DNA from 3 places in the Cellulomonas hominis genome. Region 2 is predicted to be linked to each of the others. Evidence: predicted binding sites of a transcription regulator. Region 2 holds the regulator's gene; each other region holds the start of a gene.
The links. Region 2 encodes Rex, which represses fermentation and respiration genes when NADH is low (regulators of the CRP and FNR family bind a similar motif). Its sites were predicted from a motif close to CTTGTGAANNNNTTCACAAG; they were not measured.
Positions count from the first base shown of each region.

Region 1 (7,026 bases), 2.6 Mb from region 2:
GGCCGCCGTCGCGGGCGCGGCGTTGCTCGATGCCTTCGGACGCCCCGGCGCCGAGCGCTGGCGCGCGTGGGCCGCGGCCCTGGCCGAGCGGTTCCGGGAGGCGTTCTGGACCTCCGACGCCCGCGGGCCGTACCCCGGCATCGCGCTCGACGCTGGCAAGCGGGTCGTGGACACGGTGACCAGCAACATCGGGCACCTGCTCGGCACCGGCCTGCTGTCCGCCGACGAGGAGGCCGTGGTCGCCGAGCGGCTGGCCGCGCCGGACATGGACTCCGGGTACGGGCTGCGGACCATGTCCACCGAGTCCGCCGGCTACTGGCCGCTGCGGTACCACGGCGGAGCGGTGTGGCCGCACGACACGGCGATCGTCGTGCAGGGGTTGGCCCGTGCCGGGCACGCCCGGGCCGCCGCCGCGCTGGCCGAGGGGCTGCTGGCTGCCGCGCAGGACGTGGACGACCGGCTGCCCGAGCTCTACGGCGGCGACGCCCGGGGGTCCGTGCCGCGTCTCGTGCCGTACCCCGCGGCGTGCCGCCCGCAGGCGTGGTCGGCCGCGGCGGCGGTCTCGGTGCTGGGGGCGGCCCTCGGTCTGCGCCCGGACGTGCCGGGTGGGACGCTCGACGTCGCCCCGCCCGTCCCGGCGCCGCTCGGCGCGGTGAGCGTCGAAGGGCTCCGGCTGGCCGGCCGGCCGCTGTCCGTACGGGTGGCCGCGGATGGCCGGGTCGAGGCGAGCACCGACGCGCCGGTGCGCGTCCGCACCTCCTGACGCCGCCGGATCCCGCCGGGCCGTATCGTGGACTCCTCGTGCGCGCCGGCGCGCGAGGGGGACGGACGGTGGACGCATGGGACTGCTGGACCGGATCGGCTCGCCCGAGGACGTGCGAGCGCTGACACCGGCGCAGGTCCGCCTGCTGGCGGCGGAGATCCGCACGTTCCTCGTGGACCAGGTCTCCCGCACCGGCGGGCACCTGGGGCCGAACCTCGGCGTCGTCGAGCTCACGCTCGCGCTGCACCGGGTGTTCGACTCGCCGCGGGACACCCTGGTGTTCGACACCGGCCACCAGGCGTACGTGCACAAGCTCCTGACCGGCCGGCGGGACTTCAGCCGGCTGCGGCACCGCGGCGGCCTGTCCGGGTACCCGAGCCGGGCGGAGTCGGAGCACGACGTCGTGGAGAACTCGCACGCGTCGACCGCGCTGTCCTGGGCGGACGGCATCGCCCGGGCGAACGCGCTGGCCGGGCGCGGCGACCGGCACGTGGTCGCGGTGATCGGCGACGGCGCGCTGACCGGCGGCATGGCCTGGGAGGCGCTGAACAACATCGCCGACGGCACCGACCGGCGCCTGGTGGTCGTGGTCAACGACAACCAGCGGTCGTACGCCCCGACGATCGGCGGCCTCGCCCTGCACCTCGACGCGCTGCGGACCACGCGCGGCTACGAGAGCGTCCTGTCCTGGGGCAAGCGGACCCTCAAGCGCTCCGGACCGCCCGGGCGGATGGCCTACGACGCGCTGCACGGCCTGAAGAAGGGCATCAAGGACGTCGTCGCGCCGCAGGGCATGTTCGAGGACCTCGGGCTGAAGTACGTCGGGCCGGTCGACGGGCACGACGCGGGCGCCGTGGAGTTCGCGCTGCAGCGGGCGCGCGCGTTCGGCGGGCCGGTGATCGTGCACGTCATCACGGAGAAGGGCCGCGGGTACAGCCCGGCCGAGCAGGACGTGGCGGACCGGTTCCACGCCGTCGGGCAGATCCACCCCGAGACGGGACTGCCCGTGGCGCCGTCGCGGTTCGGCTGGACCGGCGTGTTCGCGGACGAGGTCGTGCGGATCGGCCGCCGCCGGCCCGACGTCGTGGCGATCACCGCGGCGATGCTCAACCCGGTGGGCCTGGCGCCGTTCGCGGCGGAGTTCCCGGACCGGACGTTCGACGTCGGCATCGCCGAGCAGCACGCCGTGACCACGGCCGCGGGCATGGCGTACGCCGGGCTGCACCCCGTGGTCGCCGTCTACGCGACCTTCCTCAACCGGGCGTTCGACCAGGTGCTCATGGACGTCGCGCTGCACCGGGCCGGGGTGACGTTCGTGCTGGACCGCGCCGGGCTGACCGGCGACGACGGCGCCAGCCACAACGGCATGTGGGACCTCGCGGTCCTGGGCGTCGTGCCCGGGCTGCGGCTGGCGGCCCCGCGCGACGAGGACACCCTCCGCGCGGCCCTGCGCGCGGCCGTGGACGTGGACGACGCGCCCACCGTCGTGCGGTACCCGAAGGGCGCGCTGCCCGACCCGCTGCCGGCGGTCGACGAGGTGGACGGCGTGGACGTGCTCGCGCGGCACGGGGCCGGGGCCGCGGGCGACGCGCGGACCGTGCTGGTGTGCGGTGTCGGGCCGATGGCGCGCACCGCCGTCGCGCTGGGGGAGCTGCTCGCGGCGCACGGGCTCGGCGTGACCGTCGTGGACCCGCGCTGGGTGCTGCCCGTGCCGGCAGCGCTGGTCAAGCTCGTGGGGGAGCACGACCACGTGGTCACCCTCGAGGACGGCGTGCGGGAGGGCGGCGTCGGCTCGGCCCTCGCGCTGCGCGCCCGGGACGCGGGGATCGCCACGCCGGTGCAGGCGTTCGGGGTGCCGCGGCGGTTCCTCGACCACGCGGCCCGCGACGAGCTGCTGACGACGCTGCGCCTGACCCCGCCGGACATCGCCCGCGACGTCCTGACGGCCCTGGGCGCCACCCCCTGACGTGGCCCGGCCTCGCGCGCGCGGGCGGTGCGCGCGCGAGAAGGACAGTGAGCGCCGTCACGTGAGCACCATCACGCTCCCGTTCCCGCTGGTCACGGCCCGACTGGGACCTCGGTCCCAAGACATCCCATGACCTCGTGAATAGCGTCACGAGTACGACGACCTCAGCGAGGGAGCAACAGATGTCCACCACAGCAGTACCTCAGTCCGGCACCGACGCCACCGCGGGTGCCTGGGACGGATTCGTCACCGGACCCTGGTGTGACGGGATCGACGTCCGCGACTTCATCCAGCGCAACTACACCCCGTACACGGGCGACTCGGCGTTCCTCGCCGGGCCGACCGAGCGCACCACGGGCGTCTGGGCGACGCTCAGCGAGATGTTCCCCGCCGAGCGCGCCAAGGGCGTGTACGACATCGACAACCACACCCCGTCGACGATCGTGTCGCACGAGCCCGGCTACATCGACCAGCCGAACGAGCTCATCGTCGGCCTGCAGACCGACGCCCCGCTGAAGCGCGCCATGATCCCCAACGGCGGCTGGCGCATGGTGGAGAAGTCCCTCGAGACCTACGGGTACGAGGTCGACCCCGACGTCGCCAAGATCTTCTCGACGTACCGCAAGACGCACAACGACGGCGTCTTCGACGTGTACCCCCCGAACGTGCGCGCGGCCCGCTCCTCGCACATCATCACCGGCCTGCCGGACGCCTACGGCCGCGGCCGGATCATCGGCGACTACCGCCGCGTCGCGCTGTACGGCGTGGACGCGCTGATCGAGGGCAAGCGCCTCGAGCGGCACGAGATGGACATGGAGCCGTCGGTCGAGGACATCATCCGCGACCGCGAGGAGAACGCCGAGCAGATCCGGGCGCTCCAGGAGCTCAAGCAGATGGCGGCCTCCTACGGCTACGACATCTCCAAGCCGGCCACGACCGCCCGCGAGGCCGTGCAGTGGCTGTACTTCGCCTACCTGGGCGCGGTGAAGGAGCAGAACGGCGCGGCCATGTCGCTGGGCCGGGTCTCCACCTTCCTCGACGTGTACCTGCAGCGCGACCTCGCCTCCGGTGCGATCACCGAGGAGTTCGCGCAGGAGCTGATCGACGACTTCGTCATCAAGCTGCGCATCGTCCGGTTCCTGCGGACCCCCGAGTACGACGCCCTGTTCTCCGGCGACCCGACCTGGGTGACGGAGTCCATCGGCGGCATCGGCGAGGACGGCCGCCCGCTGGTCACCAAGTCGTCGTTCCGCTTCCTGCAGACGCTCTACAACATCGGCCCGGCCCCCGAGCCGAACCTGACCGTGCTGTGGAGCAACCGCCTGCCGGAGGGCTTCAAGCGGTACTGCGCGCAGGTCTCCATCGACACCTCCGCGATCCAGTACGAGTCCGACGACCTGATCCGCACCTCCTGGGGCGACGACGCGGCGATCGCCTGCTGCGTGTCCCCGATGCGGGTCGGCAAGCAGATGCAGTTCTTCGGCGCCCGCGTCAACATCGCCAAGGCCCTGCTCTACGCGATCAACGGCGGCCGCGACGAGGTGTCCGGCAAGCAGGTCGCGCCGGTCAGCGCCCCGGTCGAGGGCGACGTCCTGGACTACGAGGACGTGGCGGCGAAGTACGACAAGCTGCTCGACTGGCTGGCCGAGACCTACGTCGACGCGCTGAACTGCGTGCACTACATGCACGACAAGTACGCGTACGAGCGCCTCGAGATGGCCCTGCACGACCGGGCGATCCTGCGGACCATGGCCTGCGGCATCGCCGGCCTGTCGGTCGTCGCGGACTCGCTCTCGGCCATCAAGTACGCCAAGGTCACGCCGGTGCGGGACGAGGACGGCCTGGTGACGGACTACGTCATCGAGGGCGACTACCCGAAGTACGGCAACGACGACGACCGCGCGGACGACATCGCGGTGGGCATCACCAAGGCCTTCATGGAGAAGATCCGCCACCACAAGACGTACCGCAACGCGCTGCACACGCAGTCGGTGCTGACGATCACCTCGAACGTCGTGTACGGCAAGGCCACGGGCAACACCCCCGACGGCCGCCGCGCCGGCGAGCCGTTCGCCCCGGGCGCCAACCCGATGAACGGGCGCGACTCGCACGGCATGCTCGCCTCCGCCATGTCGGTCGCGAAGCTGCCGTACTCCGAGGCGATGGACGGGATCTCGCTCACCTCGACGGTCGTGCCCTCGGGCCTCGGCCGCACCAAGGACGAGCAGGTGACGAACCTCGTGGGCCTCATGGACGCGTACAACGTGTCCTCCGGGTACCACCTGAACGTCAACGTCCTCAACCGGGACACCCTCGAGGACGCCATGGAGCACCCCGAGAAGTACCCGCAGCTCACCATCCGGGTCTCCGGCTACGCCGTGAACTTCGTCCGGCTGACGCGCGAGCAGCAGCTCGACGTGCTCTCCCGGACGTTCCACGGCGGCATCTGACCCGCCCGGTCGCCCGCCGGGACCACCCGGCCCCGGCGGGCGACCCGCCCCGCCAGCCACGCACGCAGCACGCCCCGAGGAGGCCCGAGATGACCGGCACAGTCGAGCAGGTGGGCGCCCCGGTGATCGAGCTCGGGCTCCCGCTGGTCGGGGGCTCGCACCAGCGCTCGTCGGCCGGCACCGCCGGCCTCGAGGTGAGCGAGGCGGACCGCTCCGAGCGGTTCGCGCAGATGCGGGCCGGCGAGCTGGGCTCGCTGCACTCCTGGGAGCTCGTCACCGCGGTGGACGGCCCCGGCACCCGCCTCACGACGTTCCTGGCCGGCTGCCCGCTGCGCTGCCTGTACTGCCACAACCCCGACACGATGGAGATGCGCCGCGGCGAGCCGGTGCTCGCCGAGGAGCTGCTCCGCCGCATCGCCCGCTACGTGCCGGCGTTCTCGGTGACCGGCGGCGGTCTGACCATCTCGGGCGGCGAGCCGCTCATGCAGCCGGCCTTCGTGGCCCGCCTCCTGCGCGGGGCCAAGGAGCTCGGCGTGCACACCGCGATCGACACCTCCGGCTACCTCGGCGCGCACTGCACCGACGCGATGCTGGCGGACATCGACCTGGTGCTGCTGGACGTCAAGTCCGGCATCCCCGAGACCTACAAGAGGACCACCGGCCGCGAGCTCCAGCCGACGCTGGACTTCGGCCGCCGGGTCGCCGCGAGCGGGACCGAGATCTGGATCCGGTTCGTGCTGGTGCCCGGCCTGACGGACGCCGTCGAGAACGTCGACGCCGTCGCCGACTACGTCGCCACGCTGTCCACCGTGTCCCGCGTCGAGGTGCTGCCGTTCCACCAGATGGGCCGGGACAAGTGGGCGAGCCTCGGCATGGACTACGAGCTCGAGGATGCCCAGCCGCCGAGCCCCGAGCTGGTCGCCCGGGTGCGCCAGCAGTTCCGGGACCGCGGGCTCACCGTCTTCTGATCCTCGGTGCCGCCGGCCGCACCGGTCGTCGTGGGTCAGGCGGCCGGCGGTACCGATGCCACGCCCGGTGGCAGCAGCCGCCGCCCGAGCACCCGCTCCGACCAGCCGGACCGGTCGAGCCAGGGGCAGATCCCGCCGAGGTGCGCGGGCCAGCCGGCGCCCAGGAGCATCGCCAGGTCGACCTGCTCCGGCCCCGGCACGACGCCCTCGGCCAGCAGCGCGCCGATCTCGTCGGCCAGCCCGCGCGCCACGCGGTCCAGCACGGCGGCCTCCTGCTCGGCCCGGGTCCCGCCCGCGGTCGGCGCTCCGAACGCGTCCTGGATCGCGGGGTCGACCTCCGGCAGCCCGGACGGGCCGGGGCGGGCGACGGTCCGGCCCTCCTCGACCAGGCGGTCGAGGCCGGGGGACAGCGGGTAGCGCGCCCCGAGCTCCTCGTGCAGCGTCACGAGCACGTGCCGGGCGACCGGGAGCCCGACGAGCTGGAGCAGCGCGAACGGGCTCATGGGCAGCCCCAGCGGCCGCAGCGCGGCGTCCGCGGCCTCGACGGGCGTGCCGTCCCCGACCGCCCCGAGCACGTCCGCGAGCATCCGCAGCAGCACCCGGTTGACCACGAAGCCGGGACGGTCCGTCGTGCGGACCACGGTCTTGCCGGCCCGGCGCGCCACGTCCACGCCCGTCGCCACCGCGACGGGGTCGGCGGCCTCCGTGGCGACGACCTCGACCAGCGGCATCTGCGCGACCGGGTTGAAGAAGTGCAGGCCGACCACGCGCTCCGGGTGCGCCAGCCCGTCGGCCATCGCGGTCACCGACAGCGCGGAGGTGTTCGTCGCGAGCACGCAGTCCGGACGGACCAGCCCCTCGAGCTCGGCGAACACCGCG
Region 1 covers NZ_JACHDN010000001.1:3,850,443-3,857,468, forward strand. The annotation lists gene HNR08_RS18175 (glycogen debranching N-terminal domain-containing protein) at 1-763, shown strand, start outside; gene dxs (1-deoxy-D-xylulose-5-phosphate synthase) at 840-2,729, shown strand; gene pflB (formate C-acetyltransferase) at 2,912-5,179, shown strand; gene pflA (pyruvate formate-lyase-activating protein) at 5,269-6,147, shown strand; gene HNR08_RS18195 (3-hydroxyacyl-CoA dehydrogenase NAD-binding domain-containing protein) at 6,183-7,026, opposite strand, start outside.
Region 1: a site for Rex is predicted at 2,864-2,883, ahead of pflB (formate C-acetyltransferase). Genes of this name have one in related genera too.

Region 2 (7,026 bases):
GCCCCGGGCTCCGTGAGGGTCACGTGCGCGGTGAAGTCGCGCGACTGCAGGGTGTCCGGGTCGAAGCGGGACTCGAAGGAGTCCAGCCGCAGCGCGAACGGCTCCAGCGTCGCCGGGTCGAACGCGCTGCCGGCCTCGAACGAGTCGTAGTCGCTCTGGGTGTTCGCGAACGCCCGGTCCTCGACGACGATCGCCTGCCCCCGGTAGTGCAGCAGCTGCCCGGTCGCGACCGACACGAGCAGGCCCACCAGCGCGAGGTGGAACACGAGGTTCCCGGTCTCGCGCAGGTAGCCGCGCTCGGCGGCCACGCTCCACGTCCCGGAGCCCTCGTCGCGGACGTCCACGCGGAACCGGCGCCACCAGCCCGGCCCGCGGAGCGCGACCACGGCCCGCGCGGCCACCCGCTCCGGGGTGCCGTCGACCGTCAGCGACGCCTGGGCCGGGAACCGGTCGAACCGGCGCGGGGCGCGCGGCGGCCGTCCCCGCATCGCGCGCAGGTGGGTCCGGCTGCGCGGCAGGATGCAGCCGACCAGCGAGACGAACAGCAGCAGGTAGATCGCCGAGAACCACACCGAGGCGTAGACGTCGAAGAACCCGAGGCGGTCCAGCAGCGGGCCGAGGTCCGGGTGGTCGGTGAGGTACGTGGCGACGGCGGCCGGGTCCTGCGGGCGCTGCGGGAACACCGTGCCCGGCACGGCCGCCACCGCGAGCAGCATGAGCAGCAGCAGGGCGACCCGCATCGAGGTGAGCTGCCGCCAGCCCCAGCGCAGCCAGCCGACCACGCCGATCGCGGGGAGCTGCGGGGCGCCGCCGCCGGGGGCCGGGGCCGCCGCGGGAGGGGGCGCCGAGAACGCGTCCTCGAGCCCCTCGGGCCGGTAGTCGGGGGTGGTCCGCTCGTGCGTCATCCTCACACCGCCGGCACGAACGGCTCGGCACCGGTGAGCAGGCCCTGCAGCCAGCTCGCCCAGGTGGACCACAGGCCGGTGACCAGCGCGAGCCCGAGCAGGATCAGCAGCCCGCCGCCGACCCGCATCACCGCGAGCCGGTGCCGGGCCAGCCAGTCCAGGGCGCGCCGGCTGCGCTGGAGGCCGAGGGCGACGGCGACGAACGGCAGCCCGAGGCCCGCGCAGAACGCCAGCGCCAGCAGCGCGCCGCGACCGGGCGAGCCGCCGTCGAGCGACAGCAGGAGGATCGCCGCCAGGGTCGGGCCGATGCACGGCGTCCAGCCGATGCCGAACGTCACGCCCAGCACCGGGGCGCCCCACAGGCCCGCGCGCGGCGCGAGCAGCGTCCGGCGGTCCTGCTGCAGGAACGGCACCAGCCCGAGGAATGCCAGGCCCATGACGACGACGAGCACGCCGAGCACGCGGGACAGCGGGTCCTGCCAGCGCAGCAGGAACGACCCGAGCGTCCCGGCCAGCGACCCGTAGGCGAGGAACACCGCGGTGAAGCCGGCCACGAACAGCAGCACGCCGAGCACGAGGCGGCCGCGGGAGGGCGCCTCAGGCGGGGCCGCGGGGGCCGTCGAGGGGGCCGCGGTCAGCGAGGGCTGCGCGGGCAGGTGCGCGGCGAGGTCGAGCGGGGCGCCGGACCCGGCGGGCACCCGCGCCCGGCCCGGCGCGGACGCCGCGGACATCCCGCCCAGGTACCCGACGTACGCGGGGACCAGCGGCAGGACGCACGGGGACGCGAACGACACGAGACCGGCGAGCACGGCGACCGGCACGGCGGCCAGCAGCGATCCCGACACCGCGGCCTGCGCGAACGAGTCCCCCACGCCGGCGAGCATCACGCGCCGTCCTCGGCCAGCACCTCGTCGACGAGGGCGCGCAGCGTCGACCCCTCCGCCAGCCCGACGATCCGCGCGGCGACCATGCCCTCCCGGTCGAGGACGACGGTGGTCGGAGTCGCCTGGATCGGCACGACGCCCTGCAGCGCGGCGACCGCGCGCTTCTCGCGGTCGTCGATGCTCGGGTACGGGACGTCGAACGTCTCCTGGAACGACAGGGCGGTGCCGGCGTCGTCCACGCCGTTGATGCCGAGCACCCGCACGCCCTGGTCGGCGTAGTCGCTCGCGAGGTCCGCCAGGTCGGGGGCCTCCGCGCGGCACGGCGGGCACTGCGCGTACCAGGTGTTCAGCACGACGACGTCGCCCTGCCAGTCCGCGGTGTCCACGGCCTCGCCGGCGAAGTCCGTGCCGGCGACCTCGACCGGGCCCTGCCGCTCCCCGACGCCCCACTGGCTCACGGTGCCGTCGCCCGAGACGTAGCCCTGGTCCGCGACGTCGTCGCCCGCGGTCCCGGCGGCGTCCCCGCCGGAGCACGCCGCGAGCAGCCCCGCGACGGCCAGCGCCGCCGCGACCCCCCGTGCCCCCCGGGTCCTCATGCCCCCGCCACGGCGGACGCGCCGGGCAGCAGGTCGGCGGCCGGCTCGGTGTAGCCGATCCGCACCAGGCGGTCGTCCTCGTAGACCAGGCTGGTCAACGACGCGAGCGAGCACTGCCGGCGACGCGGGTCGTGCCACAGCCGGCGGTCCTCGAGCGCGAGCCGGGTGACCCAGATCGGGAGCTGGTGGCTGACCAGCACCGCCTCGTGGCCGCGCGCGGCCTCGCGGGCCCGGTCGACGACGCCGAGCACCCGGGCGACCTGCTCGCGGTACGGCTCGCCCCAGGACGGCCGGAACGGGTTGACCAGCAGCGGCCAGTGCCGCGGGTGCCGCAGCGAGCCGTCGCCGACGCCGAACGTCAGGCCCTGGAACTGGTTCTCCGCCTCCAGCAGGCCCTCGTCCGTGGTGACCGGCAGGTCGAGGGCGGCCGCGAGCGGGGCGGCGGTCTCCTGGGCCCGCTGCAGCGGGGAGGCCACCAGCACGGTGACGTCGCGCCGCGGCGCGCCGAGGTCCCCGGCGAGGTGGGCGGCCACCCGCTCGGCCATCTGCTGCCCGCGCTCGGACAGGTGGTAGCCGGGCAGGCGCCCGTAGAGCACGCCGGTGGGGTTGTGCACCTCGCCGTGCCGCATCAGGTGGATGGTGGTCGCGACCATGGGGTCAGTCTCGCAAACCCGGCTGGGTGGTCGTGCCGCGTCCGCAGCCTCGGTCGCGCTCGGCCTCCGCGAGCGCCGCGGCGCAGCCGGCCTGCAGCGCGGCGCCGACCGCGCCCATCGCGTGGCCGAGCGCCTGCATCTGCTCGGGGGTGAGCACGTCGACCAGGCGGGTCCGCACCGACGCCACGTGCGCGGGCGCCGCGGCGACCAGCCGCTGCCAGCCGGTCTCGGTCATCGTGCAGTTCACCCCGCGGGCGTCCTCCAGGCAGGGGGCGCGCTCGACCAGGCCGTCGGACTCCATGCGGCGGACCGTGTGCGTGAGGCGGCTGCGGGAGTGCGCCAGCTCGCCGGCCAGCTCGGACATCCGCAGCGTGCGGCCGGGCGCCTCGGACAGCCGGACCAGCACCTCGTACTCGCCGAGGGACAGCCCGGTCTCCTGCTCGAGGTCGTGCGCGAGCACGTCCAGCAGCCGGGCGGTGCCGTCCCGGTACGCGCGCCACGCGCGCTGCTCGTCCGCCGTCAGCCAGCGGACGTCCTCGTGCGTCCCCGTCGTCGTGCCCATCGCCGTCCTCCCCTGGTGCGCTCGTCGCCTGCTGCCCACCTGCCGCACTGTGACGTCGGTCGCTGATCGTCCCACAGGTGTTGCGCGCTCGTCCGCAGTGTAGTAGAAATCTCAACTAACCGCAGTTGACACTTCAACTTCTCAGCAGGAGGCACCATGTCCGTCACCACGCTCCCCACGGGTCTCGCCGCCGGCACCTGGGCCATCGACCCCTCGCACACCGAGGCGTCCTTCACGGTCCGCCACGCCGGCATCTCCAAGGTCCGCGGCACCGTCGCGGTCACCGCCGGCGCGATCACCGTCGCCGAGGACCTCACGCTGTCCGCCGTCACCGCGACGCTCGACCCGTCGACCATCAACACCAACGACGCGGGCCGCGACGGCCACCTCAAGTCGGCCGACTTCTTCGACATCGAGAAGTTCGGCGAGTGGACGTTCGCCTCCACCGGCGTGGTCGCGGACGGCGAGGACTACGTCGTGACCGGCGACCTCACCATCCACGGCGTGACCCAGTCCGTCGAGCTGGCCGTCGAGTTCGGCGGCTCCGCCACCGACCCGTTCGGCAACCAGCGCGCCGGCTTCTCCGCCACCACGACCATCTCCCGCAAGGAGTTCGGCATCACCTGGAACGCGGCCCTCGAGGCCGGCGGCGTCCTGGTGAGCGACAAGGTCGTCATCTCCCTCGAGGTCTCGGCCATCAAGCAGGCCTGACCCCGCCGCTCCCCTCCGGGGAGCACCCCTCCCGAGGGCCCGACCGCGACTCCCCTGCCGCGGTCGGGCCCTCGCGGCGTCTGCGGTCGGCGGGTCAGTCCGCCGCGGCGACCGGGGACGCCGCCACGGGGGCGCCGTCCGCGGGCGCGGGCGCGGGCGCGACTGAGCGCTGGCGGGCGTGGAAGCCGAGGATCTGCAGCTCGGAGCCGAGGTCGACCTCGCGGACGTCCACGCCGTCGGGCACCCGCACGGTGCGCGGCGCGAAGTTGAGGATCCCCGTGATGCCCGCGGCGACGAGCCGGTCCGTCGTGGCCTGCGCGGCGGAGCCCGGGGTCGCGACGACGGCGATGCTGGCCTCGGTCTCCTCGATGACGCGCTCCAGGTGGTCGACGTGCTGGACCTCGTGGCCGCCGACGGTGGTGCCGACGAGGTCGCGGTGCGTGTCGAACAGCCCGACGAGCACGAAGCCCCGGTCCGCGAAGCCCGAGTACGTGGCGAGCGCGTGGCCGAGGTTGCCGATGCCGACGATGACGACCTGGCGCTCCTCCGCCATGCCGAGCGCCTGCGCGATCTGCCGGCGCAGGTGGTCCACCTCGTACCCGACGCCACGCCGGCCGCCCGCCCCGAGGTAGGACAGGTCCTTGCGGAGCTGGGCCGGCGAGGCCCCGACGAGCTCGGCGAGCTGGTCGGAGGAGGTCGTCGTCACGCCCTCGGACGCGAGGCCGCCCAGGGAGCGCAGGTATCCGGGGAGTCGGGCGACGGTCGTCGGCGGCAGGGCTCGCACTCCCCCAGGTTAGGCGGTCGGCGGGGCTTCCAGGGCCTCCCGCACGCGCGCCGCGTCGATCTGCCAGTAGCCGACCCGCACGCCGTCCACCTCGACGACCGGCACGAGCTCGCCGTGCACGTCGGCGAGGCCGGCGTCGTCGACGTCCACCTCGGTCCAGGCGGCGCCGTGCTCGGCGGCGACGGCGGCCACCACGGCCCGGGCGTCGTCGCACAGGTGGCAGCCGCGGCGGGCGTACAGCACCACGCGGGCGGGGACGGTCGGGGCGGCGTCGGAGGTCGGCACGGCACGAGCCTAGGCATCTGACTACAGTGGCCGGGTGCCCGAGCCCACCGAGCCCGCCACCGGCGCCGCCGCGCTGCCGGGCCGGGTGGCCGCCTTCTTCGACGTGGACAACACCGTCATCCGGGGCGCGAGCTCGTTCCACCTCGCGGTCGGTCTGTACCGGCGCGGGTTCTTCCGGAGCTCCGACTTCGTGCGGTTCGCCGCGTACCAGGTGCGGTACCTGACCTTCGGGGAGAACCGCCAGCAGATCGACGAGGTCCGCCAGCGGGCGCTGGAGATCATGCGCGGCCGGTCCGTCGCCGAGGTCGTGACGATCGCCGAGGACATCTACGACGAGGTGCTGTCCCTGCGGATCTTCCCCGGCACGCAGCGGCTGCTCGACCAGCACCTGCGGGCCGGCCACGAGGTGTGGCTGGTCACCGCGACCCCGGTGGAGATCGCCGAGATCATCGCCCGGCGGCTCGGGGCGACCGGCGCGCTCGGCACCGTCGCGGAGCACAGGGACGGCTTCTACACCGGCGCGCTCGTGGGCGACCTGCTGCACGGCAAGGCCAAGGCGTCGGCCGTGCGGGCGCTCGCCGAGCGGGAGGGCCTGGACCTGGAGCAGTCGTTCGCCTACGGCGACTCCACCAACGACGTGCCGATCCTGTCCGAGGTCGGGTTCCCCTGCGCGATCAACCCCGACGCCCGCCTGCGCCGGCACGCCGCGGAGGTCGGCTGGCCGATGCGCGAGTTCCGGGGACGGCGCCGCAACGCCACCCGGCGCGGCGTGGACGCGGCGACGGTCGCCGGGTCCGCGTGGGTGCTGGGCCTGGTGGTCCGCACGGTGCGCCGCGCGATCCGCGCCCGCTGGGGCGGCCGGTGACCGCGCACGCCGGCGCCGCCGTGGTCGTCCGGCCCGCCGACGCCGCCGAGGCCGAGGCCGTCGCCGCGCTGGCCGCCGTGACGTTCCCGCTCGCCTGCCCGCCGTCCTCCACACCCGAGGACCACGCCGCGTTCATCGCCGCGAACCTCACCCCCGCGCACTTCGCCGCGCACCTCGCCGACCCCGACCGGGACGTGCTCGTCGCCGACGAGGACGGCGCGCTGGTCGGGTACACCCTGCTGGTCGCGGGCGAGCCGTACGCCCCCGAGGTCGCCGCGGTCGTGCCGCTGCGCCCCACCGTCGAGCTGAGCAAGTGCTACGTCCTGCCCGGCCGGCACGGCGGCGGCGTCGCGGGCGCGCTGATGGCCGCCAGCCTGGACGCCGCCCGCGCGCGCGGGGCCGCCGGCGTCTGGCTCGGGGTCAACGGCGAGAACCTGCGCGCGCAGGCGTTCTACCGCCGGTCGGGGTTCGTGGTGGTCGGGGAGCGCACGTTCCAGGTCGGCGACCAGCGGCACCACGACCTGGTCCTGCACCAGCCCGTCTGACCCGCACCGCCCCGCCCGGCGGGCCCGCGCCGAGCGCCACCCGCGGGCCGGCGCGGAGCCCCGGGGTCACGGCTCCAGGCGGACCACGTTCCACGAGACCGGCGGCACCCGGAGCGTCAGGCGGCCGTCGGCGATGGCCGCGGTGTCGTTCGCCCGCGGGAGCACCGACGTGGCGTCGTCGGCCGTGGCCACCCACGTGTGGTCGGGGTTCGACAGGCTGGTCGCCTCGACGACCC
Region 2 covers NZ_JACHDN010000001.1:1,229,127-1,236,152, forward strand. The annotation lists gene resB (cytochrome c biogenesis protein ResB) at 1-905, opposite strand, end outside; gene HNR08_RS05720 (cytochrome c biogenesis CcdA family protein) at 908-1,789, opposite strand; gene HNR08_RS05725 (TlpA family protein disulfide reductase) at 1,789-2,385, opposite strand; gene HNR08_RS05730 (histidine phosphatase family protein) at 2,382-3,038, opposite strand; gene HNR08_RS05735 (MarR family winged helix-turn-helix transcriptional regulator) at 3,043-3,600, opposite strand; gene HNR08_RS05740 (YceI family protein) at 3,757-4,311, shown strand; gene HNR08_RS05745 (redox-sensing transcriptional repressor Rex) at 4,406-5,095, opposite strand; gene HNR08_RS05750 (glutaredoxin family protein) at 5,105-5,380, opposite strand; gene HNR08_RS05755 (HAD family hydrolase) at 5,415-6,245, shown strand; gene HNR08_RS05760 (GNAT family N-acetyltransferase) at 6,242-6,790, shown strand; gene arfA (arabinosylfuranosidase ArfA) at 6,857-7,026, opposite strand, start outside.

Region 3 (7,026 bases), 620 kb from region 2:
CCTCGGGCACCCGCCGGCCCCCGCCGGGTTCGTGGCGCCGGAGCTCGTCGTCCGTGCCTCCAGTGTCGCGCCCGCACCCCGCCGCCGGCCCGCCGTCCCCGACCTGTCCGCAGCACCCACCCCCTGAGCCCCTGGAGCACGTGTGGCACCCGCCCCCGACCGCCCCGCCGCGGTCCTCGACGGACTGGACGCCGTCCTGTTCGACCTCGACGGCGTCCTGACGCCGACCGCCGTCGTGCACATGCACGCGTGGGCCCGGCTGTTCGCGCCGCTGCTCGAGGCGCGCGGCGTCGCGCCGTACGCGGACGCGGACTACTTCGCGCACATCGACGGCAAGCCGCGGTACGAGGGCGTCCGCTCGCTGCTGGCGTCGCGCGGCATCGAGCTGCCCTGGGGCGACCCGTCGGACGACCCGGCGACCGAGACCGTCTGCGGGCTGGGCAACCGCAAGAACGCCGTCTTCACCCAGGTGCTCGAGTCCGAGGGCGTCACGCCCTACCCCGGCTCGGTGCGCCTGGTCGACGCGCTGCTCGCCGACGGCCGGAAGGTCGCCGTCGTGTCGAGCAGCCGCAACGCCGTGCCGGTGCTCGCCGCCGCCGGCCTGACCGACCGGTTCCCGCTCGTCGTCGACGGCCTCGTGGCCGCCGCGCGCGGCCTCGCGGGCAAGCCGGAGCCGGCGACCTACCTGTACGCCGCCGAGCAGCTCGGCGTGCCCGCGGCCCGCGCGGTCGTGGTCGAGGACGCCGAGTCCGGCGTCGCCTCCGGCCGGGCCGGGGACTTCGGGCTCGTCGTGGGGGTGGACCGGGGCGCGGGCGCCGCGGTCCTGCTGCAGCAGGGGGCTGACCTGGTGGTGGACGACCTCGCCGAGCTCGTCACCACGTCCGACGACGCCGAGAGCACCGAGCCGTGAACCCGACCTCCCTGTTCACCCCCGACCCCGTCGACCGGCACCGGTTCCCGGCGGACCCGTGGCGCCTGCGCGAGACGCGGCACGACGCCGCCGACCTCGGCCGCACCGAGACCCTGTTCGCCGTCGGCAACGGCTACCTCGGCATGCGCGGCAACGTCGAGGAGGGCCGGGACAGCCACAGCCACGGCACCTTCATCAACGGGTTCCACGAGACCTGGCCGATCCGGCACGCCGAGGAGGCGTACGGCTTCGCCCGCGTCGGGCAGACGATCGTCAACGTCCCCGACGCGAAGATCATGCGGCTGTACGTCGACGACGAGCCCCTGCTCCTCACGGTCGCCGACCTGCACGAGTACGAGCGCAGCCTCGACTTCCGCGACGGCGTCCTCTACCGCGACCTGGTCTGGCAGACGCCGTCGGGCAAGCGCGTGCAGGTGCGCACCCGGCGCATGGTGTCGTTCGCCGAGCGGCACCTCGCGGTCATGACGTACGAGCTGACGATGCTGGACGCCGACGCCCCGGTCGTGATCAGCAGCCAGATCCTCAACCGGCAGGACGGCCAGGACGAGTACCACGTCCGCGCCGCCGCGATGGGCGAGGGCTTCGACCCCCGCAAGTCCGAGACGCTGACCGAGCGCGTCCTGCAGCCCAGCACCCACTGGGGCTCGGGCGGCCGGTACGTGCTGTCCTACCGGGCCGCGACGTCCGGGATGACGCTCGCGGTCGCGGCGGACCACACGATCGAGACCGAGAACGACTACGAGGAGCTCTCGCTGGTCGAGGAGGACCTCGCCAAGCACGTCTACCGGATCGACGCCCAGCAGGGCCGGACGGTCCGGATCACCAAGGTCGTCACCTACCACTCGTCCCGCGGCGTCCCCGCGCGCGAGCTCGCCGACCGGTGCCGGCGCACCCTGGACCGGGTCGCGCAGACCGGCGTCGAGCAGCAGTTCGCCGACCAGCGGGCGCGGCTGGACGCCTTCTGGGCCCGCAGCGACGTCGAGGTCCCCGGCCAGCCCGACCTGCAGCAGGCCATCCGCTGGAACCTGTTCCAGATCGCGCAGGCCACGGCCCGCGCCGAGGGCAACGGCATCGCCGCGAAGGGCCTGACGGGCTCCGGGTACAGCGGGCACTACTTCTGGGACACCGAGATCTACGTCCTGCCGTTCCTCACGTACACCTCGCCCCGGGTCGCCCGGAACGCGCTGCGGTTCCGGTACACGATGCTGGACGCGGCCCGCCGCCGCGCCGCCGAGCTCAACCAGCACGGCGCGCTGTTCCCGTGGCGGACGATCAACGGCGAGGAGGCCTCGGCCTACTACGCGGCCGGCACCGCGCAGTACCACATCGACGCCGACATCGCGCACGCCGTGCGGCAGTACGTGGCCGCCACGGGCGACGAGGGCTTCCTCGCGCGCGAGGCGATCGACATCCTCGTCGAGACCGCCCGCATGTGGGCCGACCTGGGCTTCTGGCGCGGGACGAACGGCGACGCGTCGTTCCACATCCACGGCGTGACCGGCCCCGACGAGTACACGACCGTCGTCAACGACAACCTGTTCACCAACGTCATGGCGCGGGCCAACCTGCGCGGCGCGGTGCAGGCCGTCGAGCGGCTCGCGCACGAGGACCCCGCCGCGCACGCCGCGATGGTCGCCCGGCTGCGGCTCAGCCAGGACGAGCTCGACGAGTGGGCGCACGCCGCCGAGCGGATGCACATCCCCTACGACGAGCGGCTCGGCATCCACCCGCAGGACGCGCAGTTCCTCGAGAAGGAGCTGTGGGACCTCGCGAACACCGACCCGGCCAAGCGCCCCCTGCTGCTCTACTACCACCCCCTGGTCATCTACCGGTTCCAGGTGCTCAAGCAGGCCGACGTCGTGCTGGCCCTGTTCCTGCAGGGCGACCAGTTCACGGCGGAGGAGAAGCTCGCCGACTTCGACTACTACGACCCGCTGACCACCGGGGACTCCACCCTGTCCGCGGTCGTGCAGTCCATCGTGGCGTCCGAGGTCGGGTACCAGGAGCTCGCGCTGCGGTACTTCACGGCCGCGCTGTACGTGGACCTCGCGGACCTGCACCACAACACCTCCGACGGCGTGCACGTCGCGTCGGCGGGCGGCGTGTGGAGCGCGCTGGTCTGCGGCTTCGGCGGCCTGCGGGACCACGAGGGCGTCGTGTCCCTCGACCCGCGCCTGCCGGAGGTCTGGGACGGGCTGACGTTCCGGCTCACGCTGCGCGGCACCCGCGTCCGCGTGGACGTCCGGCACACCGAGCTGCGCCTGACGGTCGAGGAGGGCGACGCCGCCGACCTGGTGGTGCGCGGCGAGCAGGTCAAGGTCACGGCCGGCGACCCGGTCGTCCTCGCGCTGGCCCCGGCGCCGCGCCTCATCGGCACGCCGACGGTCCGCGACATCGAGGGCACGCGCCGCGCCGACGGCACGCTCATGACCGCGACGGTGCCGGACCACCCGACGGTGCTGACCCCGCCGCCGCTCTCGCACGACTGACTGTGAGGCTTGTGCCTGCGGCTCGCTGAGCGGTGGGCTGTGTTCGGTGGGTGCGCGCGTGACTCTACGTCTGACTGGCTTCGTGCCTTCGAGCGGACTTGTCCGCGCGTGCCTGCCGGCCCCGGCCCGACCGGAGTTGCTGGCCTGATCAGGAGCTTGACCGCCCGTGGACGCGGGCGTGTCCCGTCACAGTCCTGCCGATCTCCAGCCGGACCGGAACCTCACGTTCCTCCGGTTCGAAGGAGTACGCGGTGACCAGTCTGGCTGAACGCGTCGATCTCGTCATCGGGGTCGACACCCACAAGCACACCCACACCGCCGCGGTCGTGGACGCGACCACTGGCGGCACGCTCAGCGAGTTGACCGTCAGCACCGATCCGGGTGGCTATGGCGAGCTGCTGACCTGGGTCGGCGCGATCCGTGGTGGCTCGCGGGTCTGGGCGTTGGAAGGTGGCGGCGGCTACGGCGCCGGTCTGGCCCGGTTCCTCGGGTCGGCCGGTGAGCAGGTCGTGGAGCTGGACCGCCCGAAGCGAGCCGCCCGACGTCATGGCGCGAAGTCCGACTCCCTGGACGCGGTCCGCGCCGCACGCGAGGCCCTGGCCCGCGAGCACCTCGCGCGGATCAAGGACGACGGTCCTCGCGCCGAGCTCGCCGTTCTCATGGCGGCCCGCCGCTCGGGGGTCGAGGCCGCGACCCTGGCTCAGCGCCAGCTGCTCGCTCTGGTCACCGCGGCGCCAGAGGAGCTGCGCGCCGTGCTGCGCGGGGCGAACACGACCGTGACGGTCCAGACCGCCGCCCGGTTGCGGACCCGATCGGCCTGGGACCGTCAGACGGTGACCACCGCGAACGTCCTGCGGACCCTGGCGCGCCGGGTCCTGACCCTGCAGGACGAGGCCCGCGACCACGAGACCGCGATCGGTGAGATCGTGCGCTCGTGGCGGCCCGACCTGCTGACCCAGCCCGGGATCGGAGCCCTCACCGCCGCCCAGGTCCTGATCGCCTGGTCCCACCCGGGACGGATCCGCTCCGAGGCCGCGTTCGCGATGCTCGCCGGGACCGCCCCGATCCCCGCGTCCTCAGGCATGACGATCCGGCATCGGCTGAACCGTTCCGGGGACCGCCAGCTCAACCGCGCGCTGCACGTCATCGCCCTGTCTCGCGCCCGCTACGACCAGCGCACCCGCGACTACATCGACCGCCGCCGCGCCCAGGGCAAGACCGACCGCGAGATCCGCCGCTGCCTCAAGCGCTACATCGCCCGCGACCTGTTCCGCCAACTCGAACACGGCCCACTCCCGGCTTGACGAACCATAGGAGCGTCCTCGCGGGGGTCCTCCGGGCGGACGGAGGACCCCCGCGCCCGGCCGGACGAAGGTCCCCGGGACTCCGGTCCCAGACTTTGTGAAAAGTTTCTCGATAGCGTGGTCCACGTGAGGTCGACGGAGCCCTCTCATCCCCCTCATCGGACCCACCTCGGGAGTTGCCCCGTGACCACCACGACGAGCACCGACACCGCGGCCGCCATCGACCAGCTGGTCGCCGGCGCCACCAAGGCGCTGGCGGAGTACAGCCGCTTCACGCAGGAGGACGTCGACCGCCTGGTCAAGAAGGCCGCCGTCGCCGCGCTCGACCAGCACGGCCACCTCGCGGAGCTCGCGGTCGAGGAGACCGGCCGCGGCGTCTTCGAGGACAAGGCCGTCAAGAACATCTTCGCCTGCGAGCACGTCACCAACTCGATGTCCTCGCTCAAGACGGTCGGCGTCATCAGCCGCGACGAGATCAACGGCATCACCGAGATCGCCGAGCCGGTCGGCGTCATCTGCGCCATGACCCCGGTGACCAACCCGACCTCCACCGCGATCTTCAAGTCGCTCATCGCGCTGAAGACCCGCAACCCGATCATCTTCGCGTTCCACCCGAACGCGCAGCGGTCGTCGGTCGCCGCCGCCCAGGTCGTGCGCGACGCCGCGATCGCCGCCGGCGCCCCCGAGAACTGCATCCAGTGGGTCGAGGCCCCCTCGATGGAGGCCACCGGCCTGCTGATGAACCACCCGGGGGTCTCCACGATCCTCGCCACCGGCGGCAACGCGATGGTCCGCGCGGCCTACTCCTGCGGCAAGCCGGCCCTCGGCGTCGGCGCGGGCAACGTCCCGGCGTACATCGAGAAGACCGCGAAGCTCAAGCGGGCCGTCAACGACGTGGTGCTGTCCAAGTCGTTCGACAACGGCATGATCTGCGCCTCCGAGCAGGCCGTCATCCTGGACGACGAGATCTACGACGCCGCGCTGGCCGAGTTCGCCGTCCTGCACGCCTACCGGGCCACCAAGAAGGAGAAGGCGCTCCTCGAGAAGTTCATCTTCGGCGTCGAGGCCAAGGGCAAGAACTGCGCCGACGCCAAGCTGAACCCGACGGTGGTCGGCAAGTCCCCGCAGTGGATCGCCGAGCAGGCCGGCTTCACGGTGCCGGCCGACACCTCGATCATCCTGGCGGAGGTCGGCTCGGTCGGCCCGAACGAGCCGCTGACCCGCGAGAAGCTCTGCCCCGTCCTCGCGGTGCTGCGCGCCACCTCGACCGAGCAGGGCATCCAGCTCGCCGAGCAGATGGTCGAGTTCGACGGCCTGGGCCACTCCGCCGCGATCCACACCCAGGACGACGCGCTGACCGAGGAGTACGGCAACCGCGTCAAGGCGATCCGCGTCATCGCGAACGCCCCGTCGTCGCTCGGCGGCATCGGCGACATCTACAACGCCTTCATCCCGTCGCTCACCCTCGGCTGCGGCTCCTACGGCCACAACTCGGTGTCGAACAACGTGTCGGCGATCAACCTCGTCAACATCAAGCGCGTGGGCCGGAGGAACAACAACTTGCAGTGGTTCAAGGTCCCGGCCAAGACGTACTTCGAGCCGAACGCCATCCGCTACCTGTCCGACATGGCCGACGTCGAGCGCGTCACCATCGTCACCGACGCCACGATGACCACCCTCGGCTTCGTGGACCGCGTCCTGGACGTGCTGAACCGCCGCGGCAACCACGTGTCGGTGCAGATCATCGACCAGGTCGAGCCCGAGCCCAGCGTCAAGACGGTCCAGGCCGGCGCGGCGCAGATGCGGCACTTCCGCCCCGACACGATCATCGCCCTGGGCGGCGGCTCGCCGATGGACGCCGCGAAGGTCATGTGGCTGCTGTACGAGCACCCGGAGATCGTGTTCTCCGACCTCAAGCAGAAGTTCTTCGACGTCCGCAAGCGCGCCTTCAAGTTCCCGGTCCTGGGCGAGCTCGCCAAGCTCGTCTGCATCCCGACCACGTCGGGCACGGGCGCCGAGGTCACGCCGTTCGCCGTCATCTCGGACCCCGACGCCGGCAAGAAGTACCCGCTGGCCGACTACGCGCTGACCCCGACCGTCGCGATCATCGACCCGGTCCTCACCTCGAAGATGCCGCGCTCGCTGGCCGCCGACTCCGGCTTCGACGCCCTGACCCACGCCACCGAGGCGTTCGTCGCGGTGTACGCCAACGACTTCACCGACGGCATGGCGCTGCAGGCGATCCGCCTGATCTTCGACAACCTGGCGCAGTCGGTGAACGGCGACCCGGCCGACCCGGCCA
Region 3 covers NZ_JACHDN010000001.1:604,616-611,641, forward strand. The annotation lists gene HNR08_RS02870 (LacI family DNA-binding transcriptional regulator) at 1-127, shown strand, start outside; gene HNR08_RS02875 (HAD family hydrolase) at 143-910, shown strand; gene HNR08_RS02880 (glycoside hydrolase family 65 protein) at 907-3,420, shown strand; gene HNR08_RS02885 (IS110 family RNA-guided transposase) at 3,672-4,724, shown strand; gene adhE (bifunctional acetaldehyde-CoA/alcohol dehydrogenase) at 4,908-7,026, shown strand, end outside.
Region 3: a site for Rex is predicted at 4,819-4,838, ahead of adhE (bifunctional acetaldehyde-CoA/alcohol dehydrogenase). Genes of this name have one in related genera too.